DNA from 3 places in the Peribacillus sedimenti genome. Region 2 is predicted to be linked to each of the others. Evidence: riboswitches for the same ligand, from Rfam matches in the RefSeq annotation. Region 2 holds a riboswitch; each other region holds the start of a gene.
The links. A riboswitch is a leader RNA that binds a small molecule or an ion and turns the genes downstream of it on or off. The one in region 2 is predicted to bind S-adenosylmethionine.
Positions count from the first base shown of each region.

Region 1: it holds a riboswitch for S-adenosylmethionine, as region 2 does, so the genes downstream of both, metK (methionine adenosyltransferase) here and V1500_RS05145 (methionine biosynthesis PLP-dependent protein) in region 2, are expected to answer to the same signal.
Region 3: it holds a riboswitch for S-adenosylmethionine, as region 2 does, so the genes downstream of both, V1500_RS21775 (O-acetylhomoserine aminocarboxypropyltransferase/cysteine synthase family protein) here and V1500_RS05145 (methionine biosynthesis PLP-dependent protein) in region 2, are expected to answer to the same signal.

Region 1 is NZ_CP143547.1:4,253,672-4,260,835, reverse strand. Features, by position in the region: gene V1500_RS20845 (ABC transporter ATP-binding protein) at 1-319, opposite strand, end outside; gene V1500_RS20840 (ABC transporter substrate-binding protein) at 332-1,330, opposite strand; gene V1500_RS20835 (alpha/beta hydrolase family protein) at 1,527-2,318, shown strand; gene V1500_RS20830 (DUF2584 domain-containing protein) at 2,361-2,603, shown strand; gene pckA (phosphoenolpyruvate carboxykinase (ATP)) at 2,936-4,522, opposite strand; gene V1500_RS20820 (thiol-disulfide oxidoreductase DCC family protein) at 4,742-5,122, shown strand; SAM riboswitch class I at 5,179-5,337, shown strand; gene metK (methionine adenosyltransferase) at 5,607-6,800, shown strand; gene V1500_RS20810 (gamma carbonic anhydrase family protein) at 6,961-7,164, opposite strand, start outside.
Region 2 is NZ_CP143547.1:1,008,298-1,015,461, reverse strand. Features, by position in the region: gene V1500_RS05165 (ABC transporter ATP-binding protein) at 1-885, shown strand, start outside; gene fumC (class II fumarate hydratase) at 1,265-2,647, opposite strand; gene V1500_RS05155 (hypothetical protein) at 3,283-3,444, opposite strand; gene V1500_RS05150 (VOC family protein) at 3,557-4,417, opposite strand; SAM riboswitch class I at 4,755-4,864, shown strand; gene V1500_RS05145 (methionine biosynthesis PLP-dependent protein) at 5,010-6,122, shown strand; gene metC (cystathionine beta-lyase) at 6,119-7,164, shown strand, end outside.
Region 3 is NZ_CP143547.1:4,427,507-4,434,670, reverse strand. Features, by position in the region: gene V1500_RS21810 (acetyl-CoA C-acetyltransferase) at 1-252, shown strand, start outside; gene V1500_RS21805 (acyl-CoA dehydrogenase family protein) at 356-2,140, shown strand; gene V1500_RS21800 (arsenate reductase family protein) at 2,361-2,717, shown strand; gene gcvH (glycine cleavage system protein GcvH) at 2,785-3,168, shown strand; gene V1500_RS21790 (toprim domain-containing protein) at 3,331-3,693, shown strand; gene V1500_RS21785 (thioredoxin family protein) at 3,699-4,010, shown strand; gene V1500_RS21780 (MFS transporter) at 4,355-5,617, shown strand; SAM riboswitch class I at 5,767-5,871, shown strand; gene V1500_RS21775 (O-acetylhomoserine aminocarboxypropyltransferase/cysteine synthase family protein) at 5,970-7,164, shown strand, end outside.

The DNA.
Region 1 (7,164 bases), 1.9 Mb from region 2:
TTTTCTTTAAAAGCTTCAAGCCTATCGTAATGTTCTGTTCTATTGTCTTCCAAGGAAAGAGATAATCTTGCTGCAGCATGTAACCAATAGATAGACCCTTACGATCAAGCGGTTTGCCTTCCAGGAGAATGGTTCCAGCGGCAGGGGCAATCAGCCCGGCAATTATGGATAGGAGTGTCGTTTTTCCGCATCCGCTGGGGCCGAGGAAGGAGATAAATTCTCCTTCCTGGATGTCCAGATTAATATCTTCCAAGGCAGTAACTGCAAAATACCGTGTGAAATAAGTATGATGTATTCCTTTTACGGTTAAGAAGCTCATTGAAAAGCCCCCTTATTTAGACACCTTTTTAGCAAATTCTATATTTACCAGTTTTTCGTATTCCATTCGTTTTGGAAGCTCGCCAGCTTCATCCATAATATTTTGAAGATTATCCCATTCTTGTTCATCCAAAATAGGGTCGGCTGCAAAAGAGCCCTGTGTTTTGTATCTGTCTATTACTGTTTCAATTAATTCAAGGTCGGTGTCCTCGAAATAGGGCTGAATCACCTTTGCTGTTTCTTTGGCGCTTTTCTGCTGAACCCAATCCTGTGCTTTTTTCAAAGCACGGGTAAACTTTTCGATCACAGCCTTGTTGTTTTTAATATAGCTTTGTTTTGACATGAAGGTCGTGTATGGGACATGGCCGGATTCTGTCCCGAAGGAAGCTACTATATGCCCTTTTCCCTCTTTTTCAAACACGCTCGCGGTCGGTTCGAATAGTTGGACGAAGTCGCCAGTGCCTGATGCAAAGGCGGTAGAGATGTTTGCAAAGTCAATGTTTTGGATCAGCTTAAGGTCTTTGTGAGGGTTGATTCCATGCTTCTTTAAAACAAATTCACCGACCATCTGAGGCATTCCTCCCTTTCTTTGTCCAAGGAAGGTGGTCCCTTTTAACATAGTCCAATCAAATTGTTCAATTTTCTTTCTGGAAACAAGAAACGTACCATCTGTCTGAGTCAGCTGGGCAAAGTTTATTACGGGATCTTTAGTTTCCTGTGCCGATACATAGATGGAAGTCTCTGAACCCACCAGTGCAATGTCGGCTCCATTGGACAGCAAGGCAGTCATTGTTTTATCTCCACCCGGCGTAGTTTTCAGGCTGATATCCAATCCTTCTTCTTTAAAGAAGCCTTGTTCTATGGCGACGTATTGCGGGGCATAAAAGATGGACCGGGTAACTTCCGCTATGCGGACCTTTTTTAGCTCCTCCTTTTTTGAGCAAGCGCTCAATGGAATCGCTAAGAGACATACGAGCAGAAACAATACACCTATTCTGATCTTTTTTTTCATGGTAACCCTCCTTTAACTACTTTCACTTTCAATCATCTTATGAAATGATAAAAAATGTGTGTTTGCCCAGTTACCATCGTGTTGTAATTTATTCAAATGTGTAACTTATTTACATAGTTTGAATTCCTTTAATGCTAGGGAAAGTTAGAAAGAGATATACAATATGGATAACGAATTTACTGATTGGAGAGGTTGTATGCAGGACGGTACTATTATAGATAAACGACGATTTCCGTCTCCACATCCAGGCATTTATCTTTACCTGGTTACATATATGTCAGGGGGCTTAAAGGTAAAAGGGTTATTGGCTGAGCCGAATGATGGAAAGCATTATGACGGATTTTTATATCTGAGGGGTGGAATTAAGAATGTGGGGAAAGTCAGGCCCTCAAGAATCACACAGTTTGCAGCCCAGGGATTTATCGTTTTTGCCCCTTTTTATCGCGGGAACCAAGGAGGAGAGGGTGATGAGGATTTCGGCGGAGAAGACAGATATGATGCCATTTCTGGTTTTAAGCTTCTTGAATACCATGACAGGGTGAAAAGGGATTGCATTCATATTTTCGGTTTCTCCCGGGGAGGTGTCATGGCATTATGGACAGCTATCCACTGTAAAACAGCCGCATCTCTAGTAACATGGGGAGGAGTATCTGATATGTTCCTGACCTATGTAGAACGAAGTGACTTAAGAAGGATGATGAAACGTGTGATTGGCGGCAGCCCGAACAAGTATCCGAATGAATATGAAATCCGGACACCTTTATTTCGGGCTGACGAGATTGATGTTCCGGTGTTGATCATCCATGGAGAAAAGGATACAAATGTATCTGTTGAACATGCATTCCGATTGGAAAAAACGCTTAAAATGAAGAGGAAATACGTAGAAAGCTGGTATTTCACACAGTTCACCCATTACTTTCCTCCGGCAATAAATCGGCAGGTGGTCAGGGATCTGACAAGATGGATGAAACAAGCCGGAGAAAAATGATATAATTCAAGTACAAATGCGTTTTTTTAGGAGGAAACTATTATGGGGATGCCTTTAGAGCTGAACACCATGATTGTTACGAAAGGAAGAGAGAAGCGCAGGGAAGAAAATATATTTACTCTGCAGAAAGAGGGGTACCGGCTATATCCAATAGATATTCCTATTGATGTAAGAAAGACGGTACAGGGGGAATCCAGCGGGACAGGTGAGATTATAAAAGTGGAATGGGAAAACAATCACACCCTTTTGACTTATCGATTAATCTCCTTAAACTCAACAAACTAAAACTTTATGTGATAAAGCTGCCCCTTGGTTTTTGCAGCTTTAGAGTGGAAGACTGTTTGATTGTATAACCATGTGAAAAACTGTAGACAAACTAAGAAAATTGAGGTTGCCTACAGTTTTTTGTTTGGCTTGCTAATTGAGTCCATTGATTTCCGTTCCAGGCGCTTCGCTTTCCTGGGCTCTATTTGTTCAAATAGCGATGGAGTTTACAAGAAGGGTCCGGAATGAGAACATTCCAGACCCCTTTTGTGGACAATCTGAGTCGAACTCCTTAAAGGAATTCGGCTTTTTACATGTTATGCAGAGCGAAAAATGTGTAAGAAACGGGCGATTTAGGAAATTGGTCCGCCAAACTTTTCAATTTCAGGAGCTACATCGGCAAATTTTTTGAAGTTGAAGCGGAATTTGGACGCAAGCTCATTAGCCTTTGCCTCGTAAGCATCTTTATCCACCCATGTTTTTCTTGGTTGAAGGACCTCGTCAGGGACGCCTGGTACATGAACAGGGATATCAAGGCCAAAGATTTCATCCTTGATTGTTTCGACATTGTTCAATTCGCCTTCCAATGCAGCCTGTACCATCGCACGAGTGTATGCAAGCTTCATTCTGCTGCCCACTCCATACTCTCCCCCAGTCCAGCCTGTATTTACCAGATATACCTTGGAGCCATGCTGATCGATTTTCTCACCAAGCATTTCGGCATAGCGGGTAGCCGGAAGCGGCAGGAACGGCGAACCGAAGCAGGTGGAGAAGGTAGCTTCAGGTGAAGTCACACCACGCTCAGTTCCAGCCAATTTGCTGGTATATCCGCTTAAGAAATGGAACATTGCTTGTTCCTTCGATAGCTTGCTGATTGGAGGAAGCACGCCGAAGGCATCCGCAGTCAGAAAGATAATGGTATTTGGATGTCCTGCAATGCTGGGATCTACAATGTTGCCAATAGATTGAATCTGATAGGCTGCCCGGGTATTTTCTGTCAATGAATTGTCATCATAATCTGCTACCCTTGTATCATGGTCCACAACCACATTTTCCAATACGGCACCGAAACGGATGGCATCAAAGATTTGTGGTTCTTTTTCCCTTGTGAGGTTGATGCATTTCGCATAACAGCCACCCTCGATGTTGAATACTCCGTTTGGAGACCAGCCATGTTCATCATCACCGATTAATTTGCGGCTGGTGTCAGCAGACAAAGTTGTTTTCCCTGTACCTGACAAACCGAAGAACAGTGCAACGTCTCCTTCTCTGCCGACGTTTGCGGAGCAGTGCATTGGGAGAATTCCCTGCTCTGGGAGTAAATAATTCATGACTGAAAAAATCGATTTTTTCATTTCACCTGCATATTCTGTACCGCCGATAAGAACAGTTCGCCGCTCAAAAGAAATAATTATGAACGTCTCGGACTTTGTACCATCCAAAACTGGGTCAGCTTTGAAATCAGGAGCTGAAATCACAGTGAACTGGGCGTCATGACCCTGGAGTTCTTCCTCAATGGGACGGATAAAAAGCTGATGGGCGAAAAGATTATGCCAGGCATATTCATTAATTACCTGAATAGGAAGTCTATATTTATGATCTGCGCCAGCATAGCCTTTAAAAACGAAAAACTCTTCTTTTTCTTTTAAATGAAGGATCACCTTGTCATATAGCTTAGCAAAGGCTTCCTTTGAAATCGGCTGATTTACAGGGCCCCAGTCCACTTTCTTTATAACGGATTCATCTTCAACGATATATTTGTCTTTTGGAGACCGGCCCGTATATTTCCCCGTTTCGGCTCTTACTGCCCCAGTAGATGTCAGTACTCCTTCCTTTCGGCTCAAAACCTTCTCAACTAATTGAGGGACTGAAAGTTGTACACGCGCGTTGCTCCCGGCCAATAACTCATGCAACCCATTTGAAGTGCTGACATAATTCATATATGAGATACCATCCTTTTATTTTTGAATTTAACGTAATAATACGATTAGTATAACACATTTATTCAATTAGTCTATACTATTCAAAACTTTTCGGTGATGGTTTTTCAGAATCTTGTCACCGTTTTTTTGTTTTGTCCATTTTGAGCTGAAATGTGTTTTGTCGGTTTTCATATGTGCGATAATATAATATAGATTTTATGGGAGAGGTGAAGAAGGATGAAAGATATAGCATTGTACGATGCCGAATGTACTCTTTGCCAAAAGACAAAAAAATATATTTCTTCATTTGATTGGTTTCAGACCATACAATGGATCCCGCTTCAGGATTATGCGACAACACAACATTATAAATTATCTATAGATCAGAAACAATTAAGAAAAGAACTTCACTTAATTACACATAAACGGCAACTATTAAGGGGATTCTATGCTGTAAGGAGAATCATGCTGCGCTGCCCACTTTTGATTCCATTCGGCATTTTAGCGTACCTTCCGTTTGCCGGGATTATTGGCCGGCCCCTTTATCGTTATATTGCCGACCGCCGTAGATTGTTTTTTAGAACGGAATGTGAAGACGGCAAATGTTCGATTCATTGACAACAAAATATTTGACATTTTTCGTTATTTTGTTATGATTTTACCTTGTACGGATTCTCTTATCCCGAGCTGGTGGAGGGGACAGGCCCTATGAAACCCGGCAACCTGCCGATATACCGGAATGAACCTGCTGTAAATGAGCACGGATTATTACCGGAATATTTGGCGATGGTGCTAACCTGATGCAAGGTTTTTAAACCCTTGAACGATAAGAGTGAAAGGATAGCTGTTCTGACAACAACCTTTCCTCTCAAGTGGATAGGTTTTTTTCATGTAGTCAGGAAAGCGATGTCACCTTGAGTTAAAATATTCGGGAAATTGACTATAAAACAATCTATGATAGAAACCTAAAGGGAATGAACTCCGTCGATTAGCCAGGCTGAAGAAAAAGTGAGTCGTTTATGTACCTTTCAATGGGGTAACCTCACTATTGTACTCCCTCATTCAGATGCCTGCACATACTTTTTTGTTAGGAGGAAATAAGATGTCCAAGAAACGCCGTCTTTTTACTTCTGAATCTGTTACTGAAGGTCATCCTGATAAGATTTGTGACCAGATTTCAGATTCAATCTTGGATGCCATTCTATCCAAGGATGCGAATGCGCGTGTTGCGTGTGAAACTTCAGTTACAACCGGACTTGTCCTGGTTGCAGGAGAAATCACAACATCTACATACGTAGATATCCCTAAAATTGTTCGAGAAACGATAGCCGATATTGGATATACACGGGCAAAATATGGTTTCGATTCTCAAACCTGTGCTGTCTTGACATCGATCGATGAACAGTCACCCGACATTGCGATGGGTGTGGACCAAGCGTTGGAAGCGCGTGAAGGCCAAATGACCGATGAAGAAATTGAGGCCATTGGTGCTGGTGACCAGGGATTAATGTTCGGCTATGCCACAAATGAAACAAAAGAGCTTATGCCGCTTCCTATCTCATTGGCACACAAGCTTGCCAGGCGCCTGACCGAAGTGCGCAAAGAGGATATTCTTCCATATCTGCGGCCTGATGGCAAAACCCAGGTTACAGTAGAGTATGATGAGAATGACAAGCCAGTGCGCATTGATACCATCGTTATTTCTACTCAGCACCATCCTGAAATCAGCCTGGACCAGATCCAGCGCAATATTAAAGAGCATGTGATTAACCCTGTCGTTCCTGCTGAATTAATAGATGAAAATACAAAATATTTCATTAACCCTACAGGACGGTTCGTTATTGGAGGGCCACAAGGTGATGCGGGGCTGACTGGACGCAAAATCATTGTGGATACTTACGGAGGGTATGCTCGCCATGGAGGCGGCGCCTTCTCTGGAAAGGATCCTACAAAGGTGGACCGCTCTGGGGCGTATGCAGCACGTTATGTTGCAAAGAACCTTGTAGCAGCAGGCCTTGCTGACAAGGTTGAGGTACAGCTGGCTTATGCGATCGGTGTCGCACAGCCCGTTTCGATTTCTGTGGATACATTCGGCACAGGAACTGTAAGTGAAGATGTACTGGTAGAGCTAGTACGGAAAAACTTTGATCTTCGCCCTGCCGGCATCATTAATATGCTTGATCTTCGCCGCCCTATCTACAAGCAGACAGCAGCTTACGGACACTTTGGCCGTACTGATGTTGAACTGCCTTGGGAACGCACGGATAAAGCTGAAGCACTTAGATCCCAGGCCTAATAAATATATTAATAAAAGGACCCATACCAAGTAAGTAAATCTTCAGACTTGGTATGGGTCCTTTTTGCATTGCTATGGTGATTAAATTGCTTGATGGAAAACAATAATAAAACCAATGAAGGGAGTACGATCGGCTTTTTTTTCCTTCGTATTCGGGCACTCACTTAATTTTTTTCGCGTGTTTATAATATTGGGCTTTCTCCGCATATTCTCGGGAAATTCGCTGCATGTCTTTTCTATCTTCATCTGTCAGCTCGCGAATTACACGTGCCGGTCTTCCGAAGGCCAGCACATTTGGCGGAATCTCTTTCCCTTGTGGAACCAGGCTGCCTGCACCTATAAAGGCGCCTTCTCCAATTACAGC
Region 2 (7,164 bases):
CGTGACATTGCGATGGTTTTCCAAAACTACGCTTTATATCCGCACATGACTGTATTCGATAACATGGCATTTGGTTTAAAGCTTCGTAAAATGCCCAAAGATGAAATTAACCGTCGCGTCCAGGACGCTGCGAAAATCCTTGGCCTTGAAGCATACCTTGACCGTAAACCTAAGGCCCTTTCCGGCGGTCAGCGCCAGCGTGTAGCACTTGGCCGCGCTATCGTACGTGACGCTAAAGTATTCTTGATGGACGAGCCTTTATCCAATCTTGATGCGAAATTGCGTGTACAAATGCGTGCTGAAATCGCTAAACTTCACAAACGTTTAAACACTACCACCATTTATGTAACACATGATCAGACAGAGGCCATGACAATGGCTACACGCCTAGTTGTTATGAAAGATGGAATCGTTCAGCAGGTCGGAGCTCCTAAAGAAGTATATGAAAAACCTGAAAATATGTTCGTTGGCGGCTTTATCGGGTCACCAGCAATGAACTTCCTGACTGGCACCCTTCAAGATGGAACCATCACCATCGGGGACCAGAGGCTTGGAGTTCCAGAGGGCAAAATGAAGACACTCCGTGAACAGGGTTATGTCGGCAAAGAAGTGGTTCTGGGGATTCGTCCTGAAGATTTCCATGATGAACAAGTATTCATCGATACTTACTCTGATTCTGTCATTTCCGCTAATATTGAGGTAGCCGAGCTAATGGGTGCTGAATTCATGCTCTACTCATCTCTAGGCGGCCAGGATTTTGTATCCCGGGTGGATGCAAGAACAATCGTACAAGCAGGAGACACCCTGCAGCTTGCTCTTGATATGAGCAAAGCCCACTTCTTTGACAAAGAAACAGAAGTTAGAATCCGCCCTGCGGGAGCGTAAACAAAAAATTGCAATGAACAAGAGAACAGTCCACGCACTGTTCTCTTGTTTTGTATTATCTAGTTTTTTAGAAAGCGAGGCACTATTCCTGAATCCATAACACATCATCTTTTCCACAGTTTGGGCAGCACATCATATGAGGCATTCACCAATTGCGGACTCTTGATACTCCTGCAATAATCCTGATGGCAACTGTGAGTAATCTTCATAATAGTCAATTACCCTGCCAGCATCCTCCATATCCGTGTTGCATCGGGGACAAGAGATATGTACGACCCCCAATCCATTACAAAGCGGACAATCGTCCATATCATTCATCCTCTCATTACTTTATCGCGGAAAATTCAGGAATGCCATCATTGTCACCATTCATTTAATTTTATTTATTGACCATTTTCTCTGGGATCACCCAACTATCGAATTCTTCTTCTGTCATATACCCGAGCTGTACGGCAGCCTCTTTAAGTGTCGAGTTATTCTTGAACGCCAATTTTGCGATTTCAGCTGCTTTCTCATAGCCGATATGCGGGTTTAAGGCGGTAACAAGCATCAAGGATCTCTGTACATTTTCCGTGATTTTGCTTTCATTTGCTTCTATCCCCACTGCACAATTAGAGTTAAAGGAGCGAATGCCATCGGAAAGCAGTTTCACAGACTGAAGGAAATTGTATATGATCACGGGTTTAAATACATTCAATTCAAAATTGCCCTGGCTTGCGGCAAAGCCTATCGTTGTATCATTCCCAAATACCTGTGCTGCAATCATCGTCAATGCCTCGCTTTGAGTAGGGTTAACCTTTCCAGGCATGATGGAGCTTCCAGGTTCATTTTCCGGGATGGAAATTTCGCCAATGCCGCTTCGTGGACCGCTGGCCAGCCATCTGACATCGTTGGCGATCTTCATTAAATCGGCAGCAAGTGCTTTTATGCCGCCATGCACAAATACGATTTCGTCATGGCTTGTCAATGCATGAAACCCATTGTCGGATGCTTTAAAATGATAACCGGTGGCTTGGGTAATATATTCTGCCGCCCTTGCACCGAATTCCGCATGTGCGTTTATGCCAGTTCCGACCGCTGTTCCGCCAATAGCAAGGTTCAGCAGATGCTGACTGCTTTGTTCAATCATTTTTATATCCTTATCCAGCATAGCCCTCCAGCCGCTAATCTCCTGGCCAAGCGTAAGAGGAGTAGCATCCTGGAGATGAGTACGGCCAATCTTCACCAGGTCAGCAAATTGCTGCTCCTTTTCCAACAATGTATTCCTAAGCTCCTCAACTGCAGGTAACAGCTGTTCGACTACAGCCGTATAAGCAGCAATATGCATCGCTGTCGGAAATGTGTCATTGGAGCTTTGTGCCTTGTTCACATCATCATTCGGATGAAGTTTTTCGTCGCTCCCCTGCTCTTTCAGCCAGATATTCCCTTTATGGGCAACTACCTCGTTAACATTCATGTTGCTCTGAGTACCGCTCCCGGTCTGCCAAACAACAAGAGGAAAATGCTCGTCGAGATTTCCTTGGATTATTTCGCCACAAACCGTTTCTATTGCCTTCAGTTTCACCTCAGGCAGGAGCCTCAGGTCATGGTTGGCACGGGCAGCTGCACGCTTTAATTGGGCAAAGGCCCTTATTAATTCCAAAGGCATTTTTTCGTTTCCAATTTTAAAATTATTGCGGCTTCTTTCTGTCTGGGCACCCCAAAATTTATCGGCTGGTACCTTTATTTCTCCCATAGTATCCCGCTCGACTCTAAAATCCATCATTATTCCCTCCCTCATTTCGTCCCTATTTTCTTTTCCCTTTCGGTTACGATTTTAACATTATTCTCCCATCCTATTAAAATTTTGGAACTGGCCCGAGACATTTTCGATTTCACTTGCAAATGAAATAAATTCACTAAAACTCCACAAAAATACCAGGATGTCATGATAACGCAGCGGCAGCTTCCTGATACTAATCCCGACTGAAAAGCATCTCTGTACTGGATAATCGGCTTTTGCATCTTTTGCATCCTTTGAATTTTTAAAAAAGTGTTTAAGAGAGTCACGTACCCTTTTTTACAATCACAAAAAAGAGCAGTCTCATTCAACCGCTCATAAATACTCGTTTATTTTTCGAAATGAAGGACCGTATATCCTAAATAAAACCCCAGTGTCATAATGCTTGCGATAGCCAATGTGATATTTAATTCTTCCATAATTTCAGCCTCCCAGATTCCTATAACAATCGCTATAACCAAAATATCATAATAAAAATACTAATAAGTAAATCAATTTAAACGTTCTCATGACAAACTGGTGAAAATAAAATGAACAACTGTTTGCAGAAGCAATGGGTGAAGGATCATAAAGTAAAAGGAAAGGCATCCCGCTTAAATGGATGCCTTTCCTTCTCTTTATTTACTTTTATTCTGTTTCGTTCTGTCAGTAGGGTTTTCAGCTGTAACCCCACTGTCATAAAATGCAGAAACGTCATAGTCCTTAGGAATTTGCCTGGCCCTTTCTGTCTTTGTTCCCAATGTCTGTTGATAGCTGACCGGTCTTTCGTGTTTGGACATACACAGCACCTCCTCTTGAAAGGCTTCCCATAAAAGCCCCCTATTATTTCCACTTGAGCCTTCCAGGAGTTTTCCATCACAAACCCGAGCAAACCGTACATTCTTTCAAAATTTATTCTTGGACTTTCATGATAATCTTTATTCCGAAGGGATCTATCGCTGCTGCTGACCCGTCCCTTTCAACCTGGACCTGAGCGTTTAATTGCTTCAGCCTGACTGCCGCATCTTTTATTGCGTCTCTGCTCGGGAATAGGAGCGTATAATGCTTTAAACCTAAACTGTCTTTAACTGCCGGCGGTGAGCCAGCACTATTCCAGGTGTTTAATCCAATATGGTGATGATAGCCTCCCGTAGCAACGAATAACGCCCGGGCTCCATATCTTGTAACAACTTCAAATCCCAACCCATTGCAATAGAAGCTCTCCGCATCATGCAAATTAGCCACTTGAAGATGAATATGGCCGATTACGGTATCGCTGGGCAGGCCATTCCATGTTCCACCGTTAATCTCAGCCAATAGATTCTCCGCGTCAAGTCTTTGTGTTGTCATTTTTACCAGTCCATTTTCCCACTCCCAATTGTCAGCAGGCCGGTCTGCGTAGATTTCTATGCCGTTGCCGTCTGGGTCTGCTAAATATAATGCCTCACTGACCCAATGATCTGAAGCACCCTGTAAAGGATAACCCGACTGCAGAAGATGAAGCAGGGCTTTTGCCAAGTCTGTCCTTTCAGGAAGCAGCAGTGCGAAATGGTACAATCCAGGAGAACGGACATCTCTTTGTTTTGCAGCATTATTCTGTTCCAGAGTCAGAAGAGGAGTAGCGCCATCCGCTGAGAAAACAGCCGTAGCATCTGTTTTATGCAATAACTGAAATCCGATGATTTCTGTATAAAATTTAGTTGAACTATGCAAATCCTTGACCAGGAGATTAAGTTCTCCAATATACGTATTTGGGTAGCGATGGAAATTCATCTTGACTACCTCCCTTGATTATTTAAAATTAAGCGACTACTTACTTTATGTAAGTAAGTATACATAAAGAACTAATATTTTTCAATATATATTCCTGCAGCTTATGTTCAAATTATTGCCTTACCGAGCTTTTATCAACTTCCTTAGCCTGTGACAAGCAAGACAACCTTATTAAAAATAATAGGCGAAACTATAAATATTAAAACCCTTATTCTCGATATTTCTTATTTAACAATTCGGCTCCTCTTTAAAGCATTTTTATTTATCTCAATTTTTAAAATTTTCATTGACATTCTGAAACATGTGTAGTAAATTCAAATGAAATCTAATTTATAAATTCTTATCTAGAGAGGTAGAGGGAACTGGCCCGATGAAACCTCGGCAACCATCAGCTTTGCTGAAAAGGTGCTAATTCCATCAAGTTATTCGTAACTTGGCAGATAAGAAGAATGACTCTGATATCCAACATCAAAGGCCTTCTTCTTAAGAAGGCCTTTTTTAATTTTATTTATTCCATTCCCCAAAACTCATGGACCGCTTCACAACTTTTATCTCAAGGCCTGTAATTACTATTAAAGGAGCAGAAAAAATTATGCATAAAATCGAAACGTATTTAGCTCAGATCGGAAATCGAAGTGAATCCACAACAGGGACAGTAAATCCCCCTGTTTATTTTTCGACAGCATATAGGCACGAAGGTATTGGACAATCAACCGGCTATGATTACACTAGGACAGGAAATCCCACTCGTCACATCCTGGAAAAAGCGATTGCAGACCTGGAGTGTGGTGATCAAGGGTTTGCATGTAGTTCGGGCATGGCGGCCATAATGACTGTCATTGCCCTATTTCAGTCAGGAGATGAATGGATACTTTCTAAGGACTTATATGGCGGCACTTATCGACTTCTGGAGCAGGGATTCAAAAAGTGGGGCCTAACCTGCAAATATGTAGATACATCTAATTTAGAAGAAATTGAGGCAAACATTTCTTCTAAAACGAAGGCTGTATTTATCGAAAGCCCAACTAATCCGCTTATGGAAACAACAGATATTAAAGCCGTCGCAGATCTTGCCAAGCAGCATGGCTTGATTGTCATCGTCGATAATACGTTTTACACTCCTCTCCTGCAGCAGCCGATTCAGAGTGGTGCAGATATTGTAATACATAGTGCCACCAAATATCTTGGCGGCCATAATGATGTTCTTGCAGGGTTGATTGTTGCAAAGGGAGAAGAACTATGCAGTGCACTGGCTCATTTTCACAACGGCATCGGTGCCGTTCTTAGTCCAATGGACTCCTGGCTGTTAATTCGCGGCATGAAAACACTGTCCCTCCGAATGGAGCAGCACGAACGAAATGCAAAAAAACTGTTTGAATATTTAAGTCAGCACGAAAGTGTAACTGATGTGCTCTATCCGGGCAACGGCGGCATGCTTTCCTTCCGGATTGCAGATGAAAAATGGGTTAACCCATTCCTTCAGGGGCTGTCGCTCATAACATTTGCAGAGAGCTTGGGCGGAGTGGAAAGTTTTATCACCTATCCCGCTACACAAACCCACGCCGACATACCACAAGATATCCGCGAGGCTAACGGCGTCTGTAACAGGCTGCTCCGTTTTTCTGTCGGCATTGAAAATAGCGAAGATTTAATCAATGATCTGGAGCAAGCTTTTATCAACGCGAAAAAGGAGGCACTAGTATGAGCGAATATACAGACTGTACATTTGAGACGCGTCTATTGCACAATAAATTTAAATATGATAAAGAAACAGGGGCTGTGAGCCTCCCTATTCATCATGCTTCTACCTTTCACCAGGCTGATCCTGAAAAATTCGGCAAATATGATTACAGCCGCAGCGGCAATCCAACAAGGGAAGCGCTCGAGGAGATTATCGCGGAATTGGAGGATGGCACCAGGGGCTTTGCCTTTTCTTCAGGAATGGCTGCCATTTCAACAGCATTTCTGCTCTTATCTTCAGGTGACCATGTAATCATCTCTGAAGATGTGTATGGCGGTACATACAGAATGGTCTCTCAGGTACTGACAAGGTTTGGAATAACCCATACTTTCGTGGATATGACCGACCTGGATGCCATACAAGCCGCCATCCAGTCAAATACGAAAGCATTTTATATCGAGACTCCATCGAACCCTTTGCTTAAGGTAACAGACATTAGAGCTGTGAGCTCTCTAGCAAAAGAAATTGGGGCACTCACCTATGTCGATAACACATTTCTCACTCCTGCCCTACAAAAACCGTTAACCCTGGGCGCGGATATTGTGCTGCACAGTGCTACCAAGTTTTTATCAGGCCATAGTGATGTCGTGGCAGGACTGGCGGTTGTAAAGGATCCGGAGTTAGCTGATCAGCTATACTTCCTGCAAAATTCATTTGGGGCAGTTCTGGGTGTTCAGGATGCCTGGCTCGTCATGAGAGGATTAAAAACCCTGCATGTCAGAATGCAGCACTCCCAGGAAACTGCCGGTAAAGTGGCTGAATTCCTGTCCAGCCACCCACTTGTAAAATCTGTATATTATCCCGGCTTAAGCGAGCATCCTGGATATTCTCTGCATAATGAGCAGACGGCGGGTCCAGGCGCAGTGCTATCTTTTGAACTCGAGAGCGAAGAAGCAGTCAAATCCTTTGTTACTAATGTAAAACTGCCAGTGTTCGCTGTCAGTCTGGGAGCAGTGGAAACGATCCTTTCCTATCCTGCACAGATGTCACATGCAGCTATGCCGGA
Region 3 (7,164 bases), 1.7 Mb from region 2:
GGCTTATTCGAACTCAATGAAGCATTTGCTTCCCAATCAATCCAGATTATCCGTGAGCTTGGATTAAACGAGGATATTGTGAATGTAAACGGGGGAGCTATTGCACTGGGGCATCCGCTTGGATGTACAGGAGCCAAATTGACGCTTAGCCTGCTTCATGAAATGAAACGCCGAAATACTCAGTTCGGAGTAGTGACCATGTGTATTGGAGGCGGCATGGGTGCTGCTGGAGTGTTTGAACTGCTTGCATAAATGAAGGGTTCACCTTCTCCAAAAGGGAAATCATTACCTGAGCCATCTTGCCCCGCCTAAACGGGAGGGGCCCACTTTGAAAAAATCAGGAGGTACATTGACTATGACAAACCAAACTGAAAAATTAGTAAAGGGCGGAAGCTTTTTAATTGATGATATTTCTTATGAAAATGTGTTTACACCAGAGGACTATTCTGATGAACAAAAAATGATTGCCAAGACATCTGAGGATTTTGTTGTCAACGAGGTCCTTCCACAGGTAGAGCACTTGGAGAATCATGAATTTGAGCGGTCAGTAAAGCTTTTAAAGCAAGCTGGAGAACTTGGCCTTCTTGGTGCCGATGTACCTGAAGAGTATGGAGGTTTGGGCCTTGATAAAATCAGTTCTGCTTTAATTTCAGAAAAATTTGCACGTGCAGGCGGCTTTTCCATCACTCACGGGGCACATGTCGGTATCGGTTCACTGCCGATTGTTTTGTTCGGGAACGAGCAGCAAAAGCAAAAGTATCTTCCTTTGCTTGCAACTGGTGAGAAAATTGCTGCCTACGCACTTACAGAGCCAAGCTCCGGTTCAGATGCTCTTGGCGCCAAAACAACTGCCAAACTGAATGCAGAAGGCACACATTACCTACTGAACGGAGAAAAGCAATGGATCACTAATGCAGGCTTTGCTGATGTATTCGTTGTATATGCCAAGATTGACGGCGAAAAATTCTCCGCTTTTATCGTAGAACGTGAATACCCTGGAGTATCTACAGGTGCAGAAGAAAAGAAGATGGGAATCAAAAGTTCATCCACACGTACCTTAATCCTGGAAGATGCTCAAGTTCCTGTAGAAAACCTTCTTGGCGAAGCCGGAAAAGGGCATGTCATTGCATTTAACATATTGAATATCGGACGTTACAAGCTTGGGGTTGGGGCTGTCGGCGGAGCCAAACGTGCTTTTGAATTAGCCGCTGCCTATACAAATCAACGCCAGCAATTCAAAACACCGCTATCTTCCTTTAACCTTACAAAAGAAAAGCTGGCGACAATGGCTTCCAAAATTTATGCAGCTGAAAGCTCTGTTTACCGTACCGTAGGGCTTTTTGAAGAACGTATGGGCACATTATCAGAAGAAGAAGTGAAGGATGGAAAAGAAGTGGCAAAGGCGATCGCAGAATATGCGATTGAATGCTCACTAAACAAGTTCTTTGCTTCTGAAGTACTTGATTATGTAGTCGATGAAGGCGTACAGCTTCACGGCGGTTATGGATTTATGCAGGAATATGAAATCGAAAGGGCATACCGCGACTCCCGCATCAATCGAATCTTTGAAGGAACCAACGAAATCAACCGTCTGCTAGTTCCAGGCACATTCTTAAAGAAGGCGCTAAAGGGCGAGCTTCCATTGCTTCAAAAGGCACAGAGCCTTCAAGAGGAATTGATGATGATGATGCCTGAAGAGCCAGGTGATGAGCCGTTGGCACAAGAAAAGCAATTAGTTTCCAACGCCAAGAAAATCGGGCTTTTGGCAGCTGGCCTAGCCGCACAGAAATATGGCACAAAGCTTGAGCAGGAACAGGAGATTCTGGTAAACATTGCTGATATTGTTTCTTTTGCCTACGCAATGGAATCTGTAGTACTTCGTACAGAAAAGGCGATTGCTGCAACTGGACTTGAAAAGAATCAGCAAAAGGTTCTTTATACTGAAATTTTCTGCCAGGAAGCATTCAATGCAATCGAGCAGCATGCAAAGGAAACATTGATTGCTACGGAGACTGGCGATACACTTCGCATTATGCTGTCTGCGCTTCGTAAACTGACAAGACATAATCCGATCAATGTCATCGCTAAAAAGCGTGAAGCGTCTGTTAAACTGATTGAAGCTGAAAGACTAGTATTATAATTCAATTCCGGCTTTGCTGACGGGAATATCCTGCTGTTAGGTATTCCCGTTTTTATTTTTTTCTGACTTTTCTTTATTACAATGCTATACTTTCCATATAGTTTCATCTTTTTCTCTTTATTTATGTACCATTTTTATGCCATAATATCCCGGAGAGCGCTTGCTCGAACTTTGTATTGTAAATCCAAAACGGGTATTCTAACAATAGGTGGTGACGAATTTGGCCATAACATTTTACTGGTATCCAAAATGCGGTACTTGCCGGAATGCCAAGAAGTGGCTGGATAACCAGAATCTATCATACAATGAGATAAACATTGCCGAAAATCCTCCGTCAAAAGCTGAGCTTCTTGAGCTTTATCGCAATAGCGGGCTGGAGCTGAAAAAGTTTTTCAACACAAGTGGAATGAAGTACCGGGAACTCGGATTAAAGGAAAAGCTAAAGTCCGCTGCTGAGGACGAGATGCTTGATATCCTTGCGTCAGATGGAATGCTGATTAAAAGACCGATTGCAACCGACGGAAATAACGTAACAGTGGGCTTCAAGGAAGATGAGTACCTGAAAACCTGGCTTTAATTTCATAATGTAGATATGTATTTTTTCAATAGATGCTTTTTAATTACATACAATGGAGGGATTTGTTATGGCAGTACCAAAGGAGCTTTTGTATTCAAAAGAACATGAATGGGTAAAAACCGAAGGAGACACGTTCCGCGTAGGGATTACGCATTTTGCACAATCTGAGCTTGGGGACATCGTATTTGTTGAGCTTCCGGAAGTCGGCGATGAATTAACGGTCGACCAGCCTTTTGGCAGTGTGGAATCCGTTAAAACTGTGTCTGAGCTTTATGCACCCATAAGCGGAAAAGTTGTGGAAGTAAATCAAGACCTGAATGATAATCCTGAATTTGTGAATGAGTCTCCATATGAAAAAGCGTGGATGATTGTCATACAGCCATCCGATAAGGATCAATTGGACAAATTAATGAACGCAGAACAATATCAGCAAATGATCAACGAAGAATGATCTGGTAGGGAAGGCAGCTGCCTTCTCTATTTTTTCTTTCAACAAAATGGCATTCCGGTTTCTTGAATCACTATAACGGGAAAGTAGAAAACTAAAACACAGGTTTTTTTAAGTTGAACATCTGTGGCCGAAAGTAAGAATTCGAAATGACAGGTGATGACAATGGAAGATTATTCGTTGGATAAAGTTATCATTGTTGAGGGGACTTCTGATAAACGGAAAGTAAACAGTGTATTGAGAGAGCCTATACAGGTTATTTGTACAAACGGCACCATTTCCCTTTCCAGGCTGGATGAGCTTGTCGATGAACTGTTCAATAAGGAAGTCTACATCCTGGTTGACGCAGATGATTCAGGAGAAAAGCTTCGAAAACAATTTAAAAGGGAGCTGCCAGAGGCTATCCATCTCTACATTGATAGGATGTATCGTGAGGTAGCGACAGCTCCCGCTAATCACATCGCAACCGTGCTTCTAGGTGCGAATATAGATGTAAACATGGAATTTGTTGAACAAAGGATGATTTAGTCACTATGCAGGAATGGCAGGAACATGAATTAAACGCAGCCATACAATCAAAAGGTAATTTTTGCGTATTTTTATATACGCCGATGTGCGGAACATGCCAGCTAGCATCCCGTATTTTATCCATATCCCTTGAATTATATCCAGTTGTTACATGCGGGAAAATGAATCTGAATTTTTTAAGGCACTTCCCCCGGCAATATGAAATCGAAAGCGTACCATGTCTGTTGGTTTTTAAAAATGGAAATCTGCAAAATAAAATATATGCGTTTCATTCTGTTCCGTATATTTGCGACATACTTAAGCATGTAAGCAGATGATGTTCTCATCGAAGATGGCCTGTGCCCTGCATATGCCATCTTTTTAATTGTGACGAAAGGATATATTTATTTAACTAGCCTTCTTTTAGGGAATGATCTCGTCCATTGCGTGAAGCTGTGGAGTTATATGCATAGGTGTTTTTTATAGTGAACGATATTTAAAATAACCAACGAGGTCGTTCCACCTCAACCCCCGCCGAAATTTCCTTACTGCAAAGACCTTCGGGCATCCAGCCCATATAAGCAAAAGTGGATTGAATGTTCACTATATTAAAAATTTTATAGTGAAAGCCACGGATTTCCCTTATAATGTTTAGGGTAACGAAATATCAGAGGGGCGACATATGAATATGCTTCAAGATTCTATTACCCGTTTTACATCCTATAACAGAAATATCAAATTGTTGATACTAGGCAATATATTTATTCAAATCGGACTGGGAATCACGTCCATCATTTACAACTTCTATATCCGCACGCTGGGATTTGAGGAAGCTGTTAACGGTCATGTCATTTCATTAGCATCCCTGGCCACAGCTCTATTTCTAATTCCGGCAGGATTGATGGGTGACCATAAAGGAAGGAAAAAAGTATTGTTGGCAGGCTTGATTGCATCGGGGATTTTTATGCTCTTCCGGTCTGTGTTTGAATCAGAATCTTTACTGTTGACGCTTGCCTTCCTAATGGGAGCTTCCACCGCGTTTTTTCAGGTGTCCGTGATTCCGCTTCTGGCTGAAAACTCCAGTGTTGAAGAGAGGGTGCATTTATTTAGTTTTCATTTCGCCGTAACCACTGCCGCAAATGTAGTCGGGAATTTAATTGGAGGCTCTTTGACAGACGGCCTTTCACTTTTTCTGTCAGACTTGCACGCAATACGTATTTCGTTAATCATCGGTGTTATTATATTTGTTGCAGGATCTATCCCGCTTTTCAAAATTACCGAACAGAAGAGGCAGGTTCACCAGAAAAATAGCGGCCGGATGACCAAAGCAACAATAGATAGGGACAGCATCCGTATCATCGTTATTTTCTTTATCTCCCAATTATTTATTGGAACGGGATCAGGATTGGTTATCCCTTACCTGAATTTGTATTTTGCAGATCGCTTCTTAGCATCCAATTCGGTAATTGGAGTGATCTTAGCGATCGGGCAGGCTGCCACTGCCGTTGCGATGTTCGTTGGGCCTGCTTTTGTTAAGAGATTCGGTGAAGTGAAGGCTGTTATGATCCTCCAGCTCCTTTCCCTTCCGTTTTTATTGCTCACTGCCTATACGGAAAGCTTATGGATTGCTGGTATCGCTTTTCTATTCAGGCAGGCACTCATGAACGCTGGAAACCCGATTCAGATGTCCCTGATGATGTCGCTTGTAGAAGACCGTTATAAAGGCTTGGCGAATTCGATCAATCAAATGGCTTTTAATTTTGGCTGGGCATTCATGGGACCTGTATCTGCATCGTTGGTGATGAATTTTGGGGATTATTGGGGGTATGCTGCTGTCTTTACAATCACTGCATTCATCTATTTATTAGGAACCCTGTACTTTTATTTTATTTTAAAATCCTTTAAAAGAAGCGGTCAAACAGGGGAGGCGCCCGCAGCAGCATGATGCGGAAACAGCAAGGCTAGTTTAGTCAGCTGAAATTTTCTATCACAAAGTATACATTTGAATAAAAGTTTGAATTTTTCGAACAATTTGTTGACGTTATATTTTCTTCATGTTATATTTCCTTGTAAGCGAATTAATCGAATAAAGCATTCTTATCAAGAGAGGCGGAGGGACTGGCCCGAAGATGCCCGGCAACCGGTATGTAAATACACGGTGCTAATTCCAGCGGAGTATTTTGCTCTGAAAGATAAGGAGAGATACAGCCTCTTCTTAGGAAGGGGTTTTTTTGTTTCTATCTCAAGTCATTCTTCCTAGTTGAGACCGGAAAATCTTATGAAAAGGAGTGTTTTTGATGGCAGAAGAACAAAAAGGTTACAGATTTGAAACATTAAGCGTACATGGCGGACTGCAGGCGGATCCAGTTACAGGTGCACGTGCACTTCCGATTTATCCAAGTAATGCATTTTTGTTTAAAGATACTGAGCATGCCGCCAATCTATTCGGTTTAAAGGAAGAGGGATACATATATACAAGGATTCACAATCCAACAGTAACTGTTTTTGAAGAAAGAGTGGCACTATTGGAGGGCGGAATTGGGGCACTCGCAGTTTCCAGCGGTATGGCTGCGATTACGCTTGCCATCTTGAACCTTGCCTCAGCAGGCGATGAAATTGTCTCGGCATCCACGTTATACGGAGGAACCTATAATTTATTTGCGAATACATTGCCCAGATACGGAATAAAGGTCCATTTTGTGGACGCAGCCGATCCGGAAAACTTCCGCAGGGCCATTACACCTAAGACGAAAGCGATTTTCGGGGAAACTATCGGAAATCCGAGCCTGCAGGTACTGGATATAGAAACAGTAGCCTCCATTGCCCACGACGCAGGAATTCCATTAATAGTAGATAATACATTTGCAACGCCATATCTTTGCAGGCCGATAGACTTCGGTGCGGATATCATCGTTCACTCCGCCACTAAATGGCTGCTGGGGAACGGCACGACACTAGGAGGAATTATAGTAGATGCCGGAAAGTTCGATTGGAATTCTCCCAAGTTTCCTTCGTTTATAGAGCCTGATCCTAGCTATGATAATCTTGTATACAGTGAGGCTCTTGGATCGGCAGCTTATATCGCAAAAGCCCGTGTGCAGCTTTTGAGAGATTTGGGTCCGTCATTAAGCCCGCATAGCGCGTTCCAGTTTACACTGGGTTTGGAGACATTGCATGTAAGAATGAAAGAGCATATTGCCAATACCAAAAAAGTGGTCGAGTACTTGGAAGCTCACCCGGCTGTGAATTGGATTTCTTATCCGGGAAATGCAGATCATCCTGATAAGGGATTAGCAGACAAATACTTGCCGAAGGGTGCAGGAGCGGTGGTCACATTTGGAATATCAGGCGGCAGGGAAGCGGGTGCCAAATTGATAAATGCAGTCAAGCTGTGGTCACATGTTGCGAACGTCGGAGATGCTAAAAGCCTGATTATTCATCCTGCAAGCACCACTCACCAGCAGCTAGGGGCAGAAGATTTAGCAAAGTCAG